Regions from separate parts of the Massilia luteola genome, predicted to be linked through region 3. Evidence: predicted binding sites of a transcription regulator. Region 3 holds the regulator's gene; each other region holds the start of a gene.
The links. Region 3 encodes LexA, which represses DNA repair genes until DNA is damaged. Its sites were predicted from a motif close to ACTGTATNNNNATACAGT; they were not measured.

Region 1: U9J41_RS13805 (DNA topoisomerase IV subunit B) is a predicted target of LexA. The motif match lies at 2,217-2,234, and genes of this name have one in related genera.
Region 2: U9J41_RS15465 (putative DNA modification/repair radical SAM protein) is a predicted target of LexA. The motif match lies at 5,223-5,240, and genes of this name have one in related genera.

Annotation. Positions count from the first base shown of each region.
Region 1 is NZ_JAXOFN010000012.1:7,992-15,632, forward strand. It holds gene U9J41_RS13805 (DNA topoisomerase IV subunit B) at 97-2,097, opposite strand; gene U9J41_RS13810 (gamma-glutamyl-gamma-aminobutyrate hydrolase family protein) at 2,403-3,404, shown strand; gene U9J41_RS13815 (hypothetical protein) at 3,575-3,925, shown strand; gene U9J41_RS13820 (ArsR/SmtB family transcription factor) at 3,927-4,601, opposite strand; gene U9J41_RS13825 (NIPSNAP family protein) at 4,677-5,006, shown strand; gene U9J41_RS13830 (antibiotic biosynthesis monooxygenase family protein) at 5,003-5,347, shown strand; gene U9J41_RS13835 (SRPBCC family protein) at 5,348-5,794, opposite strand; gene U9J41_RS13840 (YbdK family carboxylate-amine ligase) at 5,887-7,005, opposite strand; gene U9J41_RS13845 (cation:proton antiporter) at 6,995-7,641, opposite strand, start outside.
Region 2 is NZ_JAXOFN010000014.1:52,941-60,581, reverse strand. It holds gene U9J41_RS15485 (HDOD domain-containing protein) at 1-409, shown strand, start outside; gene U9J41_RS15480 (putative bifunctional diguanylate cyclase/phosphodiesterase) at 417-2,639, shown strand; gene U9J41_RS15475 (tetratricopeptide repeat protein) at 2,646-4,214, shown strand; gene U9J41_RS15470 (alpha/beta fold hydrolase) at 4,286-5,089, opposite strand; gene U9J41_RS15465 (putative DNA modification/repair radical SAM protein) at 5,253-6,482, shown strand; gene U9J41_RS15460 (UdgX family uracil-DNA binding protein) at 6,482-7,641, shown strand, end outside.
Region 3 is NZ_JAXOFN010000008.1:757-8,397, reverse strand. It holds gene U9J41_RS11070 (M13 family metallopeptidase) at 1-909, opposite strand, end outside; gene lexA (transcriptional repressor LexA) at 1,057-1,713, opposite strand; gene U9J41_RS11060 (hypothetical protein) at 1,707-2,042, opposite strand; gene rpsF (30S ribosomal protein S6) at 2,041-2,424, shown strand; gene priB (primosomal replication protein N) at 2,452-2,745, shown strand; gene rpsR (30S ribosomal protein S18) at 2,790-3,080, shown strand; gene rplI (50S ribosomal protein L9) at 3,126-3,578, shown strand; gene U9J41_RS11035 (replicative DNA helicase) at 3,765-5,150, shown strand; gene U9J41_RS11030 (DUF47 domain-containing protein) at 5,362-5,988, shown strand; gene U9J41_RS11025 (inorganic phosphate transporter) at 6,011-7,021, shown strand; partial or broken gene U9J41_RS11020 (DUF4214 domain-containing protein) at 7,089-7,641, opposite strand, start outside.

The DNA of each region.
Region 1 (7,641 bases), on a different contig from region 3:
TTCCCGCCTGCGCGGGAACGACGGTTTTAAAGCCAACGCACTCGATACGTCGTCCCTGCGAAGGCAGGGACCCAATTTCATGCGGCGCGTCCGTTATCAGATGTCCGCTTCCGTCTCGTTCCCGTGTTCCTCGAGCCACGCCCTGCGGGCCGCGGCTTCGCCTTTACCCATCAGCATGTTGAAGCGCGCCGACGATTCGGCCAGGCCGTAATCGCCGAAGGCTACCGGCAGCAGGCGGCGGGTGTCCGGGTTCATCGTGGTTTCCCACAGCTGTTCGGCGTTCATCTCGCCCAGGCCCTTGAAGCGGGAAATGCTCCACACGCCTTCCTTGAGACCTTCCTTTTTCAGCTTGTCCTCGATGGCCAGCAGCTCGCCGTCGTCCAGCGCGTACAGTTTCTGGATCGGCTTCTTGCCCCGTGCCGGCACGTCCACGCGGTACAGCGGCGGGCGCGCGACGCACACGTGGCCGTTTTTAAAAAGGGCCGGGAAGTGCTTGAAGAACAGCGTCAGGAGCAGGACCTGGATGTGCGAGCCGTCCACGTCCGCATCGGACAGGATGCAGATCTTCCCGTAGCGCAGGCCGGTCAGGTCCGGGTTGTCGTCCTGGCCGTGCGGGTCGACGCCGATCGCGACCGCGATGTCGTGGATCTCGTTGTTGGCGAACAGGCGGTCGCGGTCCGTCTCCCACGTGTTCAGCACCTTGCCGCGCAGCGGCAGGATGGCCTGGAATTCCTTGTCGCGGCCCATCTTGGCGGAGCCGCCCGCCGAGTCGCCCTCGACGAGGAACAGTTCGTTGCGGGTGATGTCCGTCGATTCGCAGTCCGTCAGCTTGCCCGGCAGGACGGCGACGCCGGACGATTTTTTCTTCTCGACCTTCTGCAGCGAACGCAGGCGGGATTGGGCCTGCTTGATGACGAGTTCCGCCAGCTTGCGGCCATACTCGACGTGCTGGTTCAGCCACAGTTCGAGCGGCGGCTTGGTGAACGTCGACACGAGTTTCACCGCGTCGCGCGAGTTCAGGCGTTCCTTCGTCTGGCCCTGGAACTGCGGGTCCAGCACCTTCGCCGACAGCACGAACGAGACGCGCGCGAACACGTCTTCCGGCAGCAGCTTGACGCCTTTCGGCAGCAGCGAGTGCATCTCGACGAAGCCCTTCACGGCGCCGAACAGGCCGTCGCGCAGGCCGGATTCGTGCGTGCCGCCGCTCGGCGTCGGGATCAGGTTGACGTACGATTCGCGCACCACGGCGCCTTCTTCCGTCCACGCGACGACCCACGCCGCGCCTTCGCCTTCGGCAAAGCCTTCATCGCCCGCGGCCGCGTACTGTGCGCCTTCGAACAGCGGGATCAAGGTCTGGCCGCCGCCCGCCGTCTGCGACAGCGCTTCGGTCAGGTAGCCGCGCAGGCCTTCGTCGTAGCGCCAGGTCTGGACGTCGCCCGTCTTGCCGTTTGTGAGCGTGACGGTGACGCCCGGCAGCAGCACGGCCTTCGAGCGCAGCAGGCGCTGCAACTCGCTCATCGGGATGTTCGGCGAGTCGAAGTATTTGCCGTCCGGCCAGGCGGTGACGCGCGTGCCGTTCTTCTTGCCGCCGCGGTCCGCGGGGCTGGAGGTCAGCGGCTCGATCACGTCGCCGCCGGCGAACACCAGGCGGTGCTGGCCGTTGCCCTGGTCGTCGCGGCGCCAGACGGTGATCTCGAGGCGTCTGGACAGCGCGTTGGTGACGGACACGCCCACGCCGTGCAGGCCGCCCGAGAACGCGTACGCGCCGCCCGAGCCCTTGTCGAACTTGCCGCCGGCGTGCAGGCGGGTGAACACGATCTCGACCGTGGACACGCCTTCTTCCGGATGCAGGCCGACGGGGATGCCGCGGCCGTCGTCCTCGACGGTGATCGAGCCGTCCGCATTCATCGTCACATCGATGTTCTTGCAGTAGCCGCCCAGCGCCTCGTCCGAGGCGTTGTCGATCACTTCCTGGATGATGTGCAGCGGATTCTCGGTGCGCGTGTACATGCCCGGACGCTGCTTGACGGGCTCCAGTCCTTTCAGGACGCGGATGGATGATTCGCTGTAATCGGGTGCGGGTTTCTTGGTGGCCATGCTTGATCTTCAATCATTCGAATGCTGCGCATTCTATCTTGTCGGGCGGAAAATAAGCGACTTCACGCCCCGGGATGTGCCCTGTTCCAGGGGACGGGATACGGTGTGAGGGCAAGACAACTGTATGGAAATACAGTATTTTTGCCTGTTAGGCGCAAGTTTGCAAGCGCTCATTGCATGGATTGCCAAGACGGCGGCATCCCGGCATCCTGTTGATATGGGCGCGGCGGGAGAGATTTCGTAACAAAACGACATTTTTTCTAAATCCGAATCGTGCGCGACCGTCGCAAGGATATATTGAGATCATGGCTTTGGACAATGACAAGCACCCTAACGAACCGGGCGGACCCGCGAGCGCATCCGACCCGTCGCAGGACATCCCATCGGGCCCGCCGCGCGTCCCCGACCGCCGTGCCGCGGGCGGCGGGTCACGCTACCTGCGCACGGACGACACGGCGCTGAACCTGGCCGGCCGCGTGCTGCGCTCGCGCTGGCGTGCGCTGGCCGATAAATTCAATCGCGACTTCATGCGGCGCACGCTGCGCATCGGCGTGTCCGCCCGTATCTTCCATCCGGAAGCGGGCTCGACCGGCCTGCGCAGCAAGAACCTGCAATATCTCGAGGAATCGATCGCGCAATGGGTGATGTCGCGCGACGTGCTCGTGTTCATGGTGCCGACCGTGAACACGAACGGGCTGCTTCACCCCAGCAACATCACGATGCGGCATTACGCGCGCCACCTGGACGGCCTCGTGCTGCAGGGCGGGGCGGACGTGTCGCCGATGACGTATTCCGAAACGCCGACCCGGCCCGAGTGGAGCGGCGACCGCGCGCGCGACGTCTACGAACTGGAACTGCTGCACGAATTCGTCGATGCCGGCAAGCCCGTGCTGGGCATCTGCCGCGGTTGCCAGCTGATCAACGTCGCGTTCGGCGGCACCTTGTACCAGGACGTTGCGACGAACGTCCCCGGTGCCCAGCCGCACGTGCACGACGTCTACGATGCGCACCGCCACGCGATCGTGTTCCCGCAGGGTTCGTCGCTGCGCAAGATGTTTCCCAGGCACGAACACGCCGTCGTGAATTCGATCCACCACCAGGCCGTCAAGGACCTGGGGCGCGACATCCACGTGGAAGCGATGTCGGAGCCGGACGGCGTCGTCGAGGCGATCCGCTACCAGCGCGCCCCGTTCGTGATGGGCCTGCAGTGGCATCCGGAATTCCACCGCGCCACCGGCGGCGACCTGCTCGACTGCACGCCCGTGCTGGACGAGTTCCTGCGCGCGGCGCGCGAGACGCGGCTCTGATTCCACGCTTCGGCTCGGCTGTTTGCAAGCGTGCCGCGTGCGTATGGCGATCGTCGCCGGACTCGACGGCAAGCATTGAACGGCGCGCAAGGCAGATTGCGCTTGCATCCGCTTCGTTGTCGGCTCATAATCGAAATGAGAATCATTCTCAATCATTTCGAGGAGGTCTTATGGACGACGATGTGCTGGATGAACTGAACGCGCCGGATGCACGGCGCACCACGCGCCACGAACTGCTCGTGGCGGCCCTGCTGCACCTGATGTCGCAATACACCGTCACCAGCGCGGCCGCCGCCGACTGCAGCCAGGCCGATGGCCCGTGCGTGAAACTGGCTTCCGTGATCGAGCGCCACCTGAATGCGCTGGCGCGCCTGCCGGATGCCGACCCGGTGCTGCGCGCCACCTGCGAGCAGTTGAGCGTGAAGTGGGCGGCGCTGGTCGACCGCGCCTTGCCGGCGCCCGCCAGGCGTCCGCTGCTGGCGCGCATCCTGGGGCCGGGCAGGCCGGCGCTCGCGACCTGAGTCAGCCCAGCCAGGCCCTCAGCGCCGCCTCGCCGTCCGCGCTGAACGCGAGCACGCGCGAATCCGGCACGCGACGCGCCCAGCCGAGTTGCTGGAAGCGCTCCAGCAGCGCCGTCCCGAGGGCGCCGGCCAGGTGATGGCGGCGTTCGCTCCAGTCCAGGCAGTGGCGGCACAGCGGCCGGCGCGTGGCGGACGGCAGCGGATCGACGCCGAGTTGTGCGACGAGGGCGCGGCCGACGTCCGTGAGCGTCACGTCGCCGGCATCCAGCGCGAACGCGCCGCGCCTTGCCATGCCGGCGTAGACGAGCACCCCGAGTTCGCCCGCGAGATGGTCGTAGCAGACGCGCGCCTTGCGCAGCGCCGGCTCGCGCGGGCCCGAGCGCACGCGCACCGCGCCCGTGCCGAACGCGATGCCCATCATGGATTCGAGCAGGTGCGCGACGTCGGCGTCGGCGATGCGGAAATAGCGATGCCGCCCCTGCGCCTCGACGGTGAGCAGGCCGGCGTCGCGCAGCTTGGCCAGGTGCGTGCTGATGGTCTGGCGCGTGACGCCGGCGGCGTCGGCCAGTTCCGTTGCCGTCAGCGCCAGGCCGCTCATCAGTACGTTGAGCACTTCGGCGCGCGCGTGGTCGCCGATCAGTGCGGCGATATTGGCGATGTTGGGTCCGTCCCTCATGCTTCGATCTTAGCCGAAGCGTCAAGCGAGGGCCAGGGACTACAGTGGTGTTTCACACAAACGAGGAGCGCCACCATGCCCATCACCTGCTTTATCCGCTACGAGATCGATCCCGTCCAGCGCGACGCCTTCCGCCGCTATGCCGAGAACTGGGGCCGCATCATCCCCCGGTTGGGCGGTCGCCTGCTCGGCTACTTCCTGCCGCACGAGGGCACGAACTACGAGGCGTGGGGCCTCGTCGGCTTCGACAGCCTGGCCGCCTACGAAGCCTATCGGCTGCGCCTGAAGGACGACGGCGAGGCACGCGCCAACTTCGAGTTCGCGCGCGCACAGCGCTTCATCCTGCGCGAGGAACGCACCTTCCTCGACAACGTCGCCGCGCCGGCCGCGGGAACGTCGGCATGATCGCCGTGATCTTCGAGGTCGAGCCGGACCCCGCGCGGCGCCAGGATTACCTCGACGCGGCCGCCGCGCTGCGTCCCGAGCTGGAGGCGATCGACGGCTTCATCTCGATCGAGCGCTTCGCATCGCTGGCGCGGCCGGAACGCATCCTGTCGCTGTCGTTCTGGCGCGACGAGGAGGCCGTCGAGCGCTGGCGCACGCTGCCCGAGCACCGGGCGGCGCAGGCGGCGGGCCGCGCCGGCATGTTCCGCGACTATCGCCTGCGCGTGGCCGCCGTCGTGCGCGACTACGGCATGCACGACCGCGCCCAGGCGCCGGCCGATGCGCGCGCCGTGCACGGCTGATCAGTCCTTGATCTCGGGTTCGACGAGTTGCGCGAGGAGCTGGAGCGACTCCTGCCAGCCGAGGTAGCACAGTTCGACCGGGATCGCGGCGGGTATGCCTTCCTGCTTGACCTTCACTTCGACGCCGCAGAACACCTCGCGGAGCAGCACGGTCGTCTGCATTGTGCCGGGCAGGTTGGGATCGTCGAATTCGTCCGTGTAGCGCAGGCGCGCGCCCGGCTCCAGTTCCAGGTATTCGCCGCCGAACGAATGGCTGGCGCCCGTCGTGAAATTCGTGAACGACATCTTGTAGCGTCCACCGACGCGGCCGTCCTGCTCGTGCACGGTGCAGGTGAAGCCGTGCGGCGGCAGCCATTTGGCGATGGCGGCGGGCGTGAGGAAGGCACGGTAGACGCGGTCGGCGGTGGATTTGAGAACGCGGTGCAGCTCGACGGTATTCGTGGACATGATCGGTTTCCTTGGCGTGAGTGGCAGAGGACGTCCCTCCGATCCTACGACGAACGGGATGCCGCCGGATCGACATGCAGGATACGATTTTTTCAGTGCCCGCGAAAGCGCCGGATCGCCGCGTCGACCATGCCTTCCGCGCTGCCCTGGCGTTCGTACTGCCCGCGCAGGAAGGTCGCGTCGCCGCCGTCGACGGCGGCCGCGGCCAGGTGCGGCAGCGCGTCCAGGCTGCCCAGCGCCTGCGCATGCGGTTCGATCAGGGTGAGCGTGGCGAGGATGTCGTCGCGCAGCGGGATCTGCTCGTAGGTCTTCGGATGGGTGATCACGCCGTCGAGGCCGAAGCGGCTGGCCTGGAAGCGGTTGTAGTTGTAGACGAGGTAGTCGTCTTCCAGCGGCGGGACGTCGTTCCGCTCGAGCAGGTGACGGCACAGCGCCTGCAGATAGGCGGCCAGTGCCGCGGCCCGCTCGACGGTGAGGGGCGTGTCGCACACGCGCAGCTCGATCGTGCCGTATTCCGGCTTGGGCCGCAGGTCCCAGTAAAAATCCTTCATGCTCTTGATGATGCGCGTGCGCGCCATCTTGGCGAAGTAGACGTTGGCGAAATCGTCCCAGCTGAGCGTGAACGGCGCGCGGCCGCTGAGCGGGAAGGCCGACACGGAATTCAGGCGCGCGGAATCGAAGCCGCTGTCGTGGCCCTGCACGAACGGGGACGAGGCGGACAAGGCGATGAAGTGCGGGATGTAGCGCGACAGCGCGTGCAGCAGGAACAGGGCGTCGTCGCCGCTGGCGCAGCCGATGTGCACGTGCTGGCCGAACACGGTGAACTGCTTGGCCAGGTAGCCGTACAGCGCCGACAATTCCTGGTAGCGCGGCTTGGCCGAGATGCGCTGCTCCGACCAGTGCTGGAACGGATGCGTGCCGCCGCCGGCGATGCCGATGTTCAGCACGTCGCCGGCGGCGACCAGCGTGTCGCGGATGTCGACCAGTTCGGCCAGCAGTGCGCCGTAGCCGGTCTGCACGCTCGAATTTATCTCGATCATGCTCTCCGTGATCTCGGGCGTGACGTTGCCGGGGAACGGCTTGCGCTTCAGGAGGTGCATCAGGTCGGGGCTGGCCGGCGTGAGGTCGAAGTCGGACAGGCTGACGAGCTGCAGTTCCAGCTCGACCCCGAACGTCAGCGGCTTCGATGTGGCGAAGGCTTCAAGCGGCATGGTTGCGCTCCGGCGCTTCGCGCGCCCACACGAGGGCGCGCTGCAGGATGATGGGACCGAACACTTCGAGCAGCATGGTGACCGCCGCCACGGCGCGCAATTCCTCGACCACCGCGACGCCCGCCTGGCGTGCATGCTCGATCAGGAGGACCACGAACACCGACAACGGCGTCAGCGCCACGCCCGTCAGCGCGCCCTTGCGCCAGGAGATGCCGGCGAGGTGCGCGAACGCGGTCACGCCGGCCGTCTTCGCTAGCAGGCGCACCAGCACGAGCGCCACGGCGAGCAGCGCGCCGGCCCACACGCGGCGCCAGTCGAGCGTGGACGCCGCGAACACGAACAGCACGACGGTGAGCAGCTCGCCCAGCGCGCCGAAGTTGCGCTGCGCCTGGCTGAACGCGACGCGGCGGTGGCGCGCCGTCAGCCCGAATGCGAGCGCGGCGACGACGGGCGACAGCCCCAGCGCATGCGTGATCGCCACGAGCAGGATCACGGCCAGCGCGAAGGCGACGGTGGCGTCCTGCGCCAGCTTGCCGAGCAGGCGCAGGACGCCCGGCACGACGAGCCCGAACACGGCGCCCGTGAAGGCCGACACGCCCAGCACGACGAGGCTGTTCCACAGCGCGTCGCCGACGT
Region 2 (7,641 bases), on a different contig from region 3:
CGACGCCGGCCGCGTCGACGGCGACCCGGACATCCTCAAGCAGATCCTCGTGAACCTCGTCAAGAACGCGATCGAGGCGCTGTCGGCGGGTGGCGGCCGCATCGAGATCGCCAACCGCGGCCACGTGAACCGCGAGCGCAGGCTGTACTTGGAACTGGTGGTCTCCGACACCGGTCCGGGCCTGTCGCGCGACGTGCTGGCCAATCTGTTCTCGGCCGTGAAGAGCACCAAGGAAGGTCCGCACCACGGTCTCGGCCTGTCGATCGTGCACAGCCTGGTCAAGAAGCTGAACGGGCATATCGCCTGCCGCAGCGGCACGACCGGCACCAGTTTTGAAATCCTGCTGCCGGCGCATGCCGGCGCCGGCGCACCGGCCACATCGCCGGTGCGCGCGCTTGGATCCGTATAAGGTAACAATGAATCCATTCTCCGCCAGCGCACCGTCGTCCAGCCCCCACGACACGCAAACCTCGCTCGGCAACGACCAGCCCAGGCTCCTGCTCGTCGACGATGAACCCCGCCTGCTCGCCTCGCTGTACGAGCTGCTGCAGGGTCGCGGCTACCAGCTCGTCACGGCGGCCACCGGCAGCGAAGCCCTCGCACACCTGGCACGTCTGCGCTTCGACCTCGTGCTGCTCGACCTGCGCCTGCCCGACATCGGCGGCCATGAGATCATGGACTTCATCAACGAGAAGGGCATCGAATCGGATGTCATCGTGATGAGCGGCGAGGTCGGCATCGATGCCGCCATCGGCGCGCTGAAACGCGGTGCCTACGACTACCTGCGCAAGCCGTACAGCCGCGAGGAGCTGCTGAAAACCGTGGCGAACGCGTTGAAACAACGGCGTTTGGAAGAAGCCAACGCGCGCATCGCCAACCAGCTGGAAAACTCCGAGAAGATGTACCGCTACCTGGTGGACTCTTCGCCCGACATCATCTACACGCTGAACCACGAAGGCCGCTTCACGTTCATCAACGACCGCGCCTACCAGCTGCTCGGCTACAAGCGCGAAGAGCTCATCGGCCAGCATTACTCGATCCTCGTGCACGAGGAAGACCTGGAGCGCGCGCGCTACGTGTTCAACGAGCGCCGCGTCGACGAGCGCGCCTCGCGCAACGTCGAGCTGCGCCTGAAGTGCCACGCGGGCGCCAACCAGGAACGCACGTTCAACAACACCTTGATGACGATCTCGCTGAACGCCATCGGCATGCACGTGCCCGACCAGGAGGTCAGGAAGCTCGAGTTCTACGGCACCTATGGCGTGGCGCGCGACATCACCGACCGCAAGCGCGCGGAAGAAGTGATCTCGTACCAGGCCTACCACGACATCCTGACCGACCTGCCGAACCGCATCCTGTTCAAGGACCGCCTCGGCCTCGCCGTCATCCAGGCCAAGAGAAAACAGACGGAACTCGCCGTCATGTTCATCGACCTGGACCGCTTCAAGCTCGTCAACGACACGCTCGGCCACGTGAAGGGCGACGAGCTGCTGCAGCAGGCCGCCGGCCGCCTGAAGGAATGCCTGCGCCGCGGCGACACGCTGGCGCGCCAGGGCGGCGACGAATTCACGATCGTGCTGCCCGAGCTGCGCGACCGCGACGACGCGCGCATGGTGGCCGACAAATTCCTCGAATGCCTGCAGGACCCGTTCGACCTGGATGGCCACGCCGTGCACATCTCGGCGTCGATCGGCATCGCGATCTATCCGACCCACGGCGAATCGATCGACGAGCTGCTGCGCCACGCCGACATCGCCATGTACCAGGTCAAGGGACAAGGCAAGAACGGCCACGCGTTCTACGACCCGACGATGCAGGACGTGTCGCACCAGAAGATCGCGCTGGAACAGAGCCTGCGCCGCGCGCTCGAGAACAACGAGCTCGAGATGTACTACCAGCCGCAGATCGACGCGATCAGCGGCCGCATCGTCGGCGCCGAGGCGCTGATGCGCTGGAACCACCCTACCCGCGGCATCGTCTCGCCGGGCGAATTCCTGCCGTTCGCCGAAGAGAACGGGCTGATGCTGCCGATCTCGGACTGGATGATCGGCGCCCTGTGCCGCGACATGCTGCAGTGGAAGAACATCGGCGGCAACCAGGTGCGGCTGTCGCTGAACCTGTCGCCGCAATACCTCGACCGCGGCGACTTCTTCGAAAAGATGCGCGGCGCGCTCCTGCGTTACGGGATCGCGCCGAGCCAGATCGAAGTCGAAATCACCGAGAACATCTGCATCCGCAATCCGCAGCACGCGATCGAGCAGTTGAACAAGCTGGGGCAGCTGGGTGTGTCGGTGGCGATCGACGACTTCGGCACCGGCTATTCGTCGCTCGCTTACCTGCACCGGTTCCCGGTCCACACGATCAAGATCGACCAGTCGTTCGTCAAGGAGATCCACGACGAGCACGGGCACTATCCGGTCGTCCTGGCGATCATCTCGATCGCGCGCGGCCTGGGCCTGAACCTGGTCGCGGAAGGCGTGGAGACCGATTCGCAGGCCCGCTACCTGCGCTCGAACGGCTGCCTGACGATGCAGGGCTATCTGTATCACCGCCCGATGCCGCTGCCGCGCTTCATCGACGTGCTGCGCGGGCAGGGGCTGCCGACGGGCGCGTCGAACGTGCTCGCCTTCCAGGCCTGATGCGCCATGTCCCCCAGCGAGATCGAGGCGCGTCACACGGCTGAGTTTTTGCGGGTAAAGGCGCTGGCCGAGCGCGGCGTCGCCAGCGCCCAGCACAGCCTGGGCTTCATGTACGTGAACGGCCAGGGCGTGCCGCGCAACCATGAGCTGGCCGTCGCGTGGTATCGCATGGCCGCGGACAGCGGCCTCGAACAGGCCCAGTACAACCTCGGCGTGATGTACCAGAAGGGCCAGGGCGTGGCGCAGGACCTGGGCCAGGCGTTATATTGGTATCGGCAGGCGGCCGAGCAGGGCTACGTCCAGGCCCAGTACAACCTCGGGTGGCTGTACGCGAAGGGACAAGGCACGCCGGCCGACGTGCACGAAGCGCTGCGCTGGTTCGTCAAGGCGGCCGGGCAGGGCGACCCCGGCGCGCAGCACAACCTGGGCATGATGTACGAGGGCGGCAAGGGCGTCGCGCAGGACGTCGCGCAGGCCGTCGACTGGTATCGCAAGGCGGCAGAACAGAATTACGCGCGCTCGCAGTTCAATCTCGCGCTGCGTTACGACAGCGGCCAGGGCATCGCACGCGACGTCCAGCAGGCCATCCACTGGTTCCGCAAGGCCGCCGAGCAGGGTTACGCGCCGGCCCAGTTCAACCTCGGTCTCCGTTACGACAAGGGCCAGGACCTGCCGCAGGACAGCGAGAAGGCGATCCTGTGGTATGGCCGCGCCGGAGAACAGGGCCACGCCAGTTCGCAGTTCAACCTGGCGCTGATCTACGATGCCGGGCACGGCGTCGCGCGCGATGCGCAACTGGCGCTGGCGTGGTTCCGGCGCGCGGCCGAGCAGGGGCACGCCGCGGCGCAGGACAACCTCGGGCTGCGCTACGAACATGGGCAGGGCGTCGAGCAGGATTACGCCGCGGCCGCGCACTGGTTCGCACTGGCGGCCGCGCAGGGCTTCGCCGGCGCGCAGTATCACCTCGGGCAGCTGGTCGACGCGGGGCACGGCGTGCCGCAGGACACCGCGATCGCGCTGGACTGGTATCGCAAGGCCGCCGAACAGGGCCACCTGCGCGCGCAATTCGACCTCGCGTTGCGCTACGAAAGCGGCAACGGCGTCGCGCAGGACGAGCGCGAAGCCGCGTACTGGTATCGCAAGGCCGCCGACCAGGACTACGCGCCGGCCCAGTACGCGCTGGGTCAGCTGCTCGACCGCGACGACACCGGCACCGTCGATCCGCGCCAGGCCACGCTGTGGTACCGCAAGGCGGCCGAGCAGGGCCATGCGCTCGCGCAGTTCGCGCTGGGCCTGCGCCACGACAGCGGCCACGGCGCCGAGCGCGATTACGAGGCCGCCCATTTCTGGTATCTGTGCGCCGCGCGCCAGGGCCATGCGCGCGCCCAGTTCAACCTCGGCGTGATGTATGCGGCGGGGCAGGGCGTGCCGACCGACCTCGTGGAAGCCTATGCGTGGCTGCACCGCGCCGGCGCCGCCGGCGTCGCGCCGGCCGCCAACTACATCCAGCGCCTGGCGGCGCGCATGGAACCTGCGCTGCTGGCGCAGGCCAACGGGTACATCGGCGCTGCGTAGGGCGGGCACCCCGTGCCCGCGCGTGACGTATGCGGCGTGTTGGCGCTACGCGTGGGCGGAGGCCGCCCACCCTACCGCAACGTCTGCGCGAGAAAGCTTTCGATCGCGTCCGAACTCGCCGTCGGCGCGCTCAGGTGGGGGCAGTGCCCCACGTTGTCGATCACACGTAACGTGCTGCGCGCCAGGTGGCGATGCAGCCAGTCTCCCACTTCGCGCGGCACGATCAGGTCGTCGCTGCATTGCAGGATCAGGGCGGGCACCGTCGAACGGGGCACGTCGGCGCGGACATCGGCGCGGAAGGTCACGCGCGCGAAATGCTTGGCGATGGCGGGATCGTTGCGGCAGAAGCTGCGCGTCAGTTCCTGTCCCAGGTGCGGCTGGTTGGGCGCGCCCATGATCGCGGGTGCCATCTTGTGCGACCACTCGAGGAAATTGGTCTCCATCGAGTCCAGCAGGCCGTCGATGTCTTCGGGGTTGAAACCGCCTACGTAATCGCCGTCGTTGGTGTAGCAGGGCGAGGGGCCGACCAGGACCTGGCCCACGAAGCGCTGCGGCGCCGCGATCGTCGCCAGCAGGCCGATCGACGCGCCGACCGAGTGCCCGACGACGATGCTCGGGCCGGCCGCACAGGCGTCGAGAATCTCCAGCAGATCCGTGACGTGGCCTTGCAGGCTGCCGTACTTCGTGCGGTCGTAGGCGGACCAGTCGGAATGGCCGCTGCCCGTCAGGTCGTACAGCACGACGCGAAAGCGGTCCGCGAAAGCCGGCGCCAGGTAGCGCCACATGGTCTGGTCGCAACCGAAACCATGCACGAAGATCATGGTCGTCGGTCCTGAACCGGTCACGTGGACATTGTTGCGAAACTGTACAGACATGGTGATTCCAGGCTTGGTGCGATCCTCCGATATTAACATTGTGAAATAACGGACGTCGGATTAAACAACGGTCGGGCCGCATCGGCGAACACGGTGCGTTCGCGCACGGCATGGCGCGGACGATTCGCGATATACTGTTTATATCTACAGTATTTTCTGCGCGATGGAACTCAAAGACAAGCTCGAAATCCTGGCCGACGCGGCCAAGTACGACGCCTCCTGCGCCAGCAGCGGCGCGCCGAAGCGCGACTCGGTCGACAAGGACGGGCTCGGCGCCACCAATGGCATGGGCATCTGCCACAGCTATACGCCGGACGGCCGCTGCGTGTCGCTGCTCAAGATTCTGCTGACCAATTTCTGCGTCTACGATTGCCAGTACTGCGTGAACCGGCGCACGTCGAACGTGCCGCGGGCCCGGTTCTCCGTCGCCGAGGTCGTCAAGCTCACGCACGACTTTTACCTGCGCAACTACATCGACGGCCTGTTCCTCAGCTCCGGCATCATCCAGTCGAGCGACTACACGATGGAGCAGCTGGTCGACGTCGCGCGGCGCCTGCGCGAGGACCACCAGTTCCGCGGCTACATCCACCTCAAGACGATTCCCGACGCCGACCCGCAGCTCATCGAACTGGCGGGCCGGTATGCCGACCGCCTGTCGGTGAACATCGAGCTGCCCACGCAGGACAGCGTGGCGAAGCTTGCGCCCGAAAAGAGCGTGCACACGATCAAGCTGGCGATGGGGTCCATCCGCACCCGGCTGGACGAAAAGGACGACCACCCCAAGGCGCCCGTGTTCGCGCCGGCCGGGCAGAGCACGCAGATGATCGTCGGCGCGGACGCCAGCGACGACCAGACGATCCTCGGCACGGCACAGACGCTGTACGGCAGCTATAAACTCAAGCGCGTGTACTACTCGGCGTTCAGTCCGATCCCGCAGAGTCCGTCCAGCGTGCCGTCCGCGCCGCCGCCGCTGCTGCGCGAGCACCGCTTGTACCAGGCCGACTTCCTGCTGCGCGGTTATGGTTTTACGGCGCAGGAGCTGATGCCCGCGGCCGGCAATCTCGCGCTGGACATCGACCCCAAGCTGGGCTGGGCGCTCGCGAACCGCGCCCATTTCCCGCTCGACCTGAACCGCGCGGACGAGGGCATGATCGCGCGCGTGCCGGGCATCGGGCTGCGCACGGCGAAGCGCCTGATCGATTTGCGGCGGCTGCGGCGCATCCGCTGGGAAGACCTGTCGCGCCTGCGCTGCAGTCTCAAGAAGCTGGCGCCCTTCGTGATCACGGCGGACTACAAGCCGGCGTCGGGAGGCGCCTCGTCCGACCTGCTGCGGCGTAACCTGGCCGACGCGCCGCAGCAGATGAATCTGTGGCCGGAACTGCAGGCCGCCTGATGGCCGCGCCGTCCGCACAGCCCGCCGACGAACTGGTCCGGGCCGGGCAGCCGCTGCAGGTCGAGACGTTCGCCGAGTGGCGCGAGGCGGCGCGCGACCTGCTCGTGCGCGGCATTCCGCCGGAGCAGGTGACGTGGGGTGCGCCGCATATGGACGACCTGCTGGCGGGCGGCGACCTGTTCTCGGGTGCGCCGCCCGCGGCCGGGGCGTCCGATAATCTGCCCATACCGCCGACTGAATCGCCGACCGGGCCATTGCGCCCCGCGCCGCACATCCCGCGCTCGCTGATGGAGATGCTGCAGTCGGCCGCCTGCTGCCGCGTGCCGGACCGCTGGGCCTTCCTGTACCGCGTGATCTGGCGCTGGCAGCAGGGCGAGCACGACGTGCAGTCGCCGGCCGACGAAGACGGCGCGCGCCTGCACGCGATGGTGAAGGCGGTGCACCGCGAGGAACACGACATGCATGCCTACATCCGCTTCCGCGAGCGCCCGATCGATGCCGGTCCGCCGCGCTTCGTCGCCTGGTACGAACCGCGCCACGACGTGCTGCCCCAGGTGGCCGAGCATTTTATGTCGCGCATGGGCAAGGTCAGCTGGATGATCGCCACGCCCGAGGCGAGCGTCCTGTGGGATGGCCATACGCTGCACAATACCGGTCCGCTCGTGCGCGATGCGGCCGACCTGGAAGACACGGGCGAAGCCCTGTGGCTGACGTATTACCGCAGCGTGTTCAACCCGGCCCGCCTGAACACGGACGTCATGCACCAGCATATTCAATCGGATCGGTGGAAGAACCTGCCGGAGGCGAAGATCGTGCCGCAGATGGTGAGCGACGCGGCGCGTGGCGCGCGCAAGGTGGGCCAGTACGAGGCCGTCGGCCAGCGCAAGGGCACGACGATCCCGATCGCCCCCGAAGACGCCCAGCCGGCACGCCAGCAGCCCTCGAAGCTCGACGAATGCCGGCGCTGCGAGCTGTGGCAGTCCGCCACCCAGGCCGTCGGCGGCGCAGGCCCGAAGCGCGCGAAAATCATGTTCGTCGGCGAGCAGCCGGGCGACCAGGAAGATCTCGCCGGGCAACCGTTCGTCGGCCCGGCCGGCAAGCTGCTGGACCGCGTGTGCGAGGCGGCCGGCGTCGACCGCGACACGATCTACGTCACCAA
Region 3 (7,641 bases):
GGCAAACGCCTTCAGATAGCTCGGCTGCCCAACGATCACGTACGTGCTCTTGCCGGACAGGCCGATGCCGTCCAGCCAGCTGTTCCAGTCGAAACCTGGTGCGAACCCTGGGAGATCGGTCAGGTGGAACTTGTTGTATGCCTTGTTCGGATCGCGCAGTTCGACCTTGGTCCATTGCGCCTTGGCCAGTTCGGTCTCGAACGCGACGATGGCTTGCGCGTGGGCGGCGGCATGCCGGTCGCCCGCCATGGCGAGGACCTTTTGGCAGTGGGCCAGATATCTGGCCTTCATATCGGCCAGCTTCTGGTCGTCCGCCTTCAGAAAATAGTCGGGGTCAGGCAGGCCCAGTCCGCCCTGGCTGATGTCGGCGACATAGCGGGTCGAATCCTTGTTGTCCAGGTGAATGGTGAAGTCGAGCGGCACGCCCATGCCGAGCCTGCCCAGGTGGGCCAGTACCATGGACAATTCGGTCTTGTCCTTGATCGCGGCGATCCGATCCAGTTCGCGCCGCAACGGTGTGATGCCCAGTTGTTCCAGCTTCGCCTCGTCCATGAAGCTGGCGTAGAGGTCGCCGATGCGGCGGGCATCCGGTTTGTGGGTTGCATCGGTGCCGGCACCGGCTTTTTCGATGATCTCGCGCAGCTGGCGCAGTGAATCCTCATACCGGTCGACGAACGGATCGAGGTATGGCTTGTCCGACGGGATATCGACCGTCTTGAGCCATTTGCCGTTCAGATATTCGAAAAAATCGTCTTGCGGCCGTACCGAGCCTTCGATGTACCGGGTGTCGACGCCGCTGGCGAGTGCCGAACGCACGGCAACCGGCGCGGACTTGACGTCGCCCTCGGCCGCGTGACCCAGGCCGGCGAACAATGCCAGGCTTGCGATGCTCAATACGTGACGTTGCATGAAATTCCTTCTGTCCGCTTGGATAAAAAGTTTATATTCTATTCATTTTGTGTCCGGAGTATATTTCTTTTTGTATATTTATATGCGTAAAAAAAGGCCGCAAGATGCGGCCTTTCGATGTTGCGGGACGTAACTACGATGTCGTTCTCAATGCCAGGACCGCAGCAGCCCGACTGCGAGACCTTCGAGCGCGAACTCGTCCGAGCTGGGATCGACGGTGATCACGGAAAAGTCCGGATTCTCCGGCAGCAGTTCGATCGTGGCGCCCGTCTTGCGGTAGCGCTTGACCGTCACTTCGTCGCCGATGCGGGCGACGACGATCTGGCCATTCTTGGCGTTGTCGACCTTCTTGACGGCCAGGAAATCGCCGTCGCAGATGCCCGCATCGCGCATCGACCAGCCCTTGACCTTCAGCAGGAAGTCCGGCTTGCTGGAGAACATCGCCGGGTCGACGGAATAGGTCGCCTCGACGTGTTCCTGGGCAAGGATGGGCGAGCCGGCGGCGACGCGGCCGACGAGCGGTAGCGACATCAGGTTCGGCGGGATCGGCGGCACGAACGAGGGCAGGGCGGCCTTCGATTCGGTGACGGACTGGCCGACGAGGCGGATACCGCGCGAGGTACCCGGTGAGATTTCGATCGCGCCTTTGCGGGCCAGGGCCTGCAGGTGTTCCTCGGCCGCGTTGGCCGAGCGGAAGCCAAGCTCCTGGGCGATTTCGGCGCGGGTCGGCGGGAAGCCGGTGTTGTCGATGGCTTCCTTGATCAGGTTGAGGATCTGTTCTTGCCGTGCGGTGAGCTTTAGCATGTTTGTCTTGGTTGGTACGGGATCAGACTGTATTTTTGTACAGTATTGCGCCGCGCGCAAGGGGATTTCGAGATTTTTTTGCGGTGCGGCACGCAGCGCACGTCCACAATGTTTTTGCGGTGCGGTACGCAGCGCACGTCCACAATGTTTTTGCGGTGCGGTACGCAGCGCACGTCCGCGACCTTGCGCGCCGCCGCAAGCCCGCGCGCGCCGTCGACACCTATTGAGTACTTGACGGCTTTGCTGTTATAATGTTGGGCTTTCCCTTCCCACACTCGTCTTGACGCCGAGGTGGGCATTTGTTTAAACGTCCTTAAGGAGTGTTTCATGCGTCATTATGAAATCGTGTTTATCGTCCACCCGGACCAGAGCGAACAGGTCCCGGCGATGATCGAACGCTACAAGACCACGGTCACCTCGCGCGGCGGCAACATCCACCGCGTCGAAGATTGGGGCCGTCGTCAAATGGCTTACCAGATCCAGAAGCTGCCGAAGGCACACTACATCTGCTTGAACATCGAGTGCGACAACGAGACCCTGGTCGAGCTGGAAACCGCATTCAAATTCAACGATGCCGTGCTGCGTCACCTGACCGTGAAGATGAAGAAGGCCGAAACCGCGCCGTCGCCGATGATGAAGTCGGTCCAGCGCGAAGACGCAGCCAAGAGCCACCGCGCCGAGCAGGCCGCCGCTCCGGCCGCTGCCGCCTAAATCTCTCGCGGGAGCACCGAGCAGTACGTGAACGAGCTGTCGCTGGTCGCAAGCATTCTGGAACGCGACACCTTGCGCTACACCCCGGCCGGCATCCCCATCGTGGGCGGCGTCCTGCAACACGGATCGACGCAGACGGAAGCGAGGATGGACAGGCAGGTCGACTTCGAGATTCCCGCGGTTGCCGCGGGCGAGATTTCGGGACGATTTGCCAACGCCGAGTTGGGCGCGATGTACCGCTTCACAGGGTTTTTGGCCAGGAAAAGCCGTCACAGCAAAAGCTTGGTGTTTCACATCATTGATTTCAGTGCCGCCGCATAAAGAATTGTGCGGGCACGTTTTTAGATAGATACAGGAGCCTCAAAATGGCATTCGGTAAAAAGTTCGACAAAAACAAAGCTAAGCTCAAAGAGAAGCGTAAACAGCAGAACCCGCTGTTCAAGCGCAAGAAATTCTGCCGCTTCACCGCCGCAGGCGTGGAACAGGTTGACTACAAGGACGTCGACACCCTGAAGGATTTCGTCCAGGAAAACGGCAAGATCATGCCGGCACGCCTGACCGGTACCAAGGCGCACTATCAGCGTCAAGTTGACACCGCCATCAAGCGCGCCCGTTACCTGGCTCTGCTGCCGTACACCGACCTGCACAACGCTTAATCGTCGGTCGCGACCGCAAGCATAGTCAGATTACTGGAGAATAAAATGCAAGTTATCCTGCTGGAAAAAGTCGTCAACGTCGGCAACCTGGGCGACGTCGTCAAGGTCAAGGATGGTTACGCCCGTAACTTCCTGATCCCGCAAAAAATGGCCCGCCGTGCAACGCAAGCTGCCGTGGCCGAGTTCGAAGTCAAGCGCGCCGAACTGGAAAAGGCAGCTGCCGAGAAACTGGCCGCCGCTCAAGGCCAGGGCGACAAGCTGAACGGCATGACCGTCACCATCGCGCAGAAAGCCGGCGTCGACGGCCGTCTGTTCGGTTCCGTGACCAACTTCGACATCGCCGAAGCCCTGACCAAGCAAGGTTTCGCCGTCGAAAAGGCACAAGTGCGCATGCCGACCGGTCCGCTGAAGACCGCCGGCGAGCACCCGGTGTCGGTCGCTCTGCACACCGACGTCGTGGCGGAAATCACCATCGCTGTCGTGGGCGAAGCTGCCTAAGAATCAAGAGTCAGACTCTGAAACGTCGTCCCCGCGCAGGCGGGGGCCCAATTTGCGACTTCGGATGCAAAGCTTGGGTCCCCGCCTCCGCGGGGACGATTTTTTTTTGCAACAGCAAAAAGAATTCGCTTTTGGAAACTCACCAATGATTTCAGCGCCTGATCGGGAACGGGTATAATGCCGGCCATGAACACCCCAGCAGACCCGCAGATCGAGTCGCTCCGCATCCCCCCGCATTCCATCGAAGCAGAACAGTCCGTCATTGGCGGCCTGCTGCGCGATAACGCGGCATGGGACCGCATCGCCGACTTCATGCATGCGGAGGATTTTTACCGCTACGACCACCGGATCATCTTCGAACAGATGGTCCGCCTGATCAATGCTGGCAAGCCTGCCGACGTGATCACCGTGTACGAGGCGCTCGTCCAACTCGGCAAGGCCGAGGACGTCGGGGGCCTGCAGTACCTCAACGCGATGGCGCAGAATACGCCATCCGCCGCCAACATCCGCCGTTATGCCGAGATCGTCCGCGATCGCGGCGTGCTGCGCCAACTCATCACTGTCGCCGACGAAGTGTCGGGCAAGGCCTTCAATCCGCAGGGTGCCGAGGTCAAGCAGATCCTCGACGAAGCCGAATCGCGCATCTTCGCGATCGCCGAGCAGGGCGCCCGCGGCGCGCAGGGCTGGTTGCCCGTGCAGCCGCTGCTGACCCAGGTGGTCGAGCGCGTCGACGAGCTGTACAGCCGCGACAGCCAGGGTGAGGTCACCGGTGTGCCGACCGGGTTCGTCGACCTCGACAAGATGACGTCCGGACTGCAGCCGGGCGACCTCGTCATCGTCGCCGGCCGTCCGTCGATGGGCAAGACCGCGTTTTCCGTCAACATCGGCGAGAGCGTCGCCGTCGACGCCGGCCTGCCGGTCGCGATCTTCTCGATGGAGATGGGCGGCGTGCAGCTGGCGATGCGTATGCTCGGCTCGATCGGCCAGCTCGACCAGCACCGCCTGCGTACCGGCAAGCTGCTCGACGAGGACTGGCCGCGCCTGACGCATGCGATCCAGAAGATGAACGACGCCCAGATCTTCATCGACGAGACGCCGGCGCTGAACCCGATCGAGATGCGCGCGCGCGCGCGGCGCCTGGCGCGCCAGTGCGGCAAGCTGGGCCTGATCATCGTCGACTACCTGCAGCTGATGCAGGGTTCCAAGCCGGGCGACAACCGCGCCTCCGAGATTTCGGAAATCTCGCGTAGCCTGAAGGGCCTTGCGAAGGAGCTGGGGTGCCCCGTGATCGCGCTGTCCCAGTTGAACCGCTCGCTGGAACAACGCCCGAACAAGCGCCCGGTGATGTCCGACCTGCGCGAATCGGGCGCTATCGAACAGGATGCGGACGTGATCATCTTCCTGTATCGTGACGAAGTTTACAACCCGGATTCGCCCGACAAAGGTACCGCCGAAATCATCATCGGCAAACAGCGTAACGGCCCGATCGGCGCCATTCGCCTGACCTGGATGGGCATGTACACCAAGTTCGGCAATTACAGCGGCAGCCTCGGTATCTACCAGGGCGACTAGTAGTGGGGGTCTCGCAAACCTGCTGCGCGTTGCATTTTCGTTCTGTGATGCTCACCGTACCTTAAGTACGGTTGCGCTTCTCGAACGAAACTGCCGCCGCTCGCGACGGTTTTCGAGGCCCCTGTTGCTCAGTAGTGAATAACAAGATGATGTTGCGGCCCGGTGCCGCAATCTTTAAGAAGTCCCAAGAGAATTACCCAACGGAGAACCTATGTTTGGACGCCTGATGCCCACGGAGGGCAAATTTTTCGACCTGTTCAACCAGCACGCGGCCTTGTGCGTGAAGGGTGCACAAGAGATGGTCGGCCTGATGACCAACTTCGACGACCTGGAAAACCGCACGCACGCCGTGGAGAGCATCGAAAAACAGGCGGACAAGGTCACCTACGCGTGCGTCGACCTGCTGCACAAGACCTTCATCACGCCGCTCGACCGCGACGACATCCACAAGCTGATCACCCGCATGGACGACATCCTCGACATGATGGAGGACGCCGCCCAGACCATCTCGCTGTACGACCTGCATGCCGTGACGCCGGAAGCCAAGCGCCTGGCAGAGCTGTGCCTGACCTGCTGCGAAAAGGTCCAGCAGGCCGTCGGCATGCTGCACAACATGGACAATGCCCAGAAGATCGTCGCCATCTGCGAAGAGATCGACCGCCTGGAGTCGGACGCCGACCACGTGATGCGCGCCGCGATGTCCAAGCTGTTCCGCGACGAGCCGGACGTGCGCAACCTGATCAAGATGAAAGCCATCTACGAAATCCTCGAGACCGTGACGGACCGCTGCGAAGACGTTGCCAACATCATCGAAGGCATCATCGTCGAAAACGCGTAACGACCGGAACAACAAAAACAATATGCATACAATTCATATCAGCATGTATGTGCTGGTCCTGCTCGTCCTGTTGGCGCTGGTCTTCGACTTCATGAACGGCTTCCACGATGCCGCCAACGCGATCGCGACGGTGGTGTCGACCGGCGTGCTGCGTCCGCAGACCGCGGTCGCGATGTCCGCGATGTTCAACTTCGTCGCCATCTTCACCGTCGGCCTGCACGTGGCGTCGACGGTGGGCAAGGGGACCGTCGACCCGCACATCGTCGACCAGTACGTCGTGTTCGGCGCGCTCGTCGGCGCCATCATCTGGAACGTGATCACCTGGTATTACGGCATCCCGTCATCGTCGTCGCATGCGCTGATCGGCGGCCTGGTGGGCGCCGCGGTGGCCAAGAGCGGCACCGGCGCGCTGGTCGGCGGCGGCCTGCTCAAGACCGTCGAGTGGATCATCCTGTCGCCGCTGCTGGGCTTCATCCTAGGCTCGCTCGTGATGCTGGCCGTGTCGTGGATCTTCGTGCGCACGCCGCCGCGCAAGGTCGACACGTGGTTCCGCCGCCTGCAGCTGTTCTCGGCCGCGGCCTACAGCCTGGGCCACGGCGGCAACGACGCGCAGAAGACCATCGGCATCATCTGGATGCTGCTGATCGTGGCCGGCGTCTCCAACGCCGGCGCCTCGGCACCGCCGCTGTGGGTGATCATCGCCTGCTACACGGCCATCTCGATGGGCACGCTGTTCGGCGGCTGGCGCATCGTGCGCACGATGGGCCAGAAGATCACCAAGCTCAAGCCGGTCGGCGGCTTCTGCGCGGAGTCGGGCGGCGCCATCACGCTGTTCCTCGCCAGCGCGATCGGCGTGCCGGTGTCGACGACGCACACCATCACGGGCGCCATCGTCGGCGTCGGCTCGGCGCAAAAGGCCTCGGCCGTGCGCTGGGGCGTGGCCGGCAACATCGTCTGGGCCTGGATCTTCACGATCCCCGCATCGGCCTTCATGGCCGCGATTGCGTGGTGGGTCGGGACGCACATCCTGTAAGCACAGGACGGACCGACGAAAAAGGCAGGGCCGCGGCCCTGCCTTTTTGTTTGCCGGCCGGTTGGCCTCAACTGCCGTAAGGCGTGTACTGGAAGCCGTTGCCGATGACGGTCGCCACGCCGGTCACATTCTCCGCGCTTTCGCTGATCGCGGCCAGCACGTCGGCCACCGTCGCATCCTTGTGGGTCAGTACCCCGGCCCAGTAATCCAGCCCGGCCGCTTCCGGTGCGCGATGCAGGATGTTCTCGTAATACCGCGTGACCAGGTCAGTCGCACCGAGGTCGCTGCCATAGGTGTTGCGGTACTCGTCCGACGCGATGAAGCCGGCGGCGACGTCCTCCACGCGGGCGCCGTCGTCGATCGCCTTGAGCCAGAATCCGAGTCCGGCCAGGTCGGGCGTCCGGTCGAAGGCGGCCTGGTAGATGCGATAGGCCTTGCCGGCGTTGCCGTCGACGTCCAGCGCAACGGCGGTGTCCGCAAAGTGTATCCGTTCGACGTTCAGCAAATCGTCATGGCCTTCGGCGCCGGTATTGTCGACGACGCTGAATCCGGTCGCCGTCTTCGTGATGGTGAAATTGGCGCGCGCGCCGGCATACACGGCGGTATCGAGACCGGCGCCG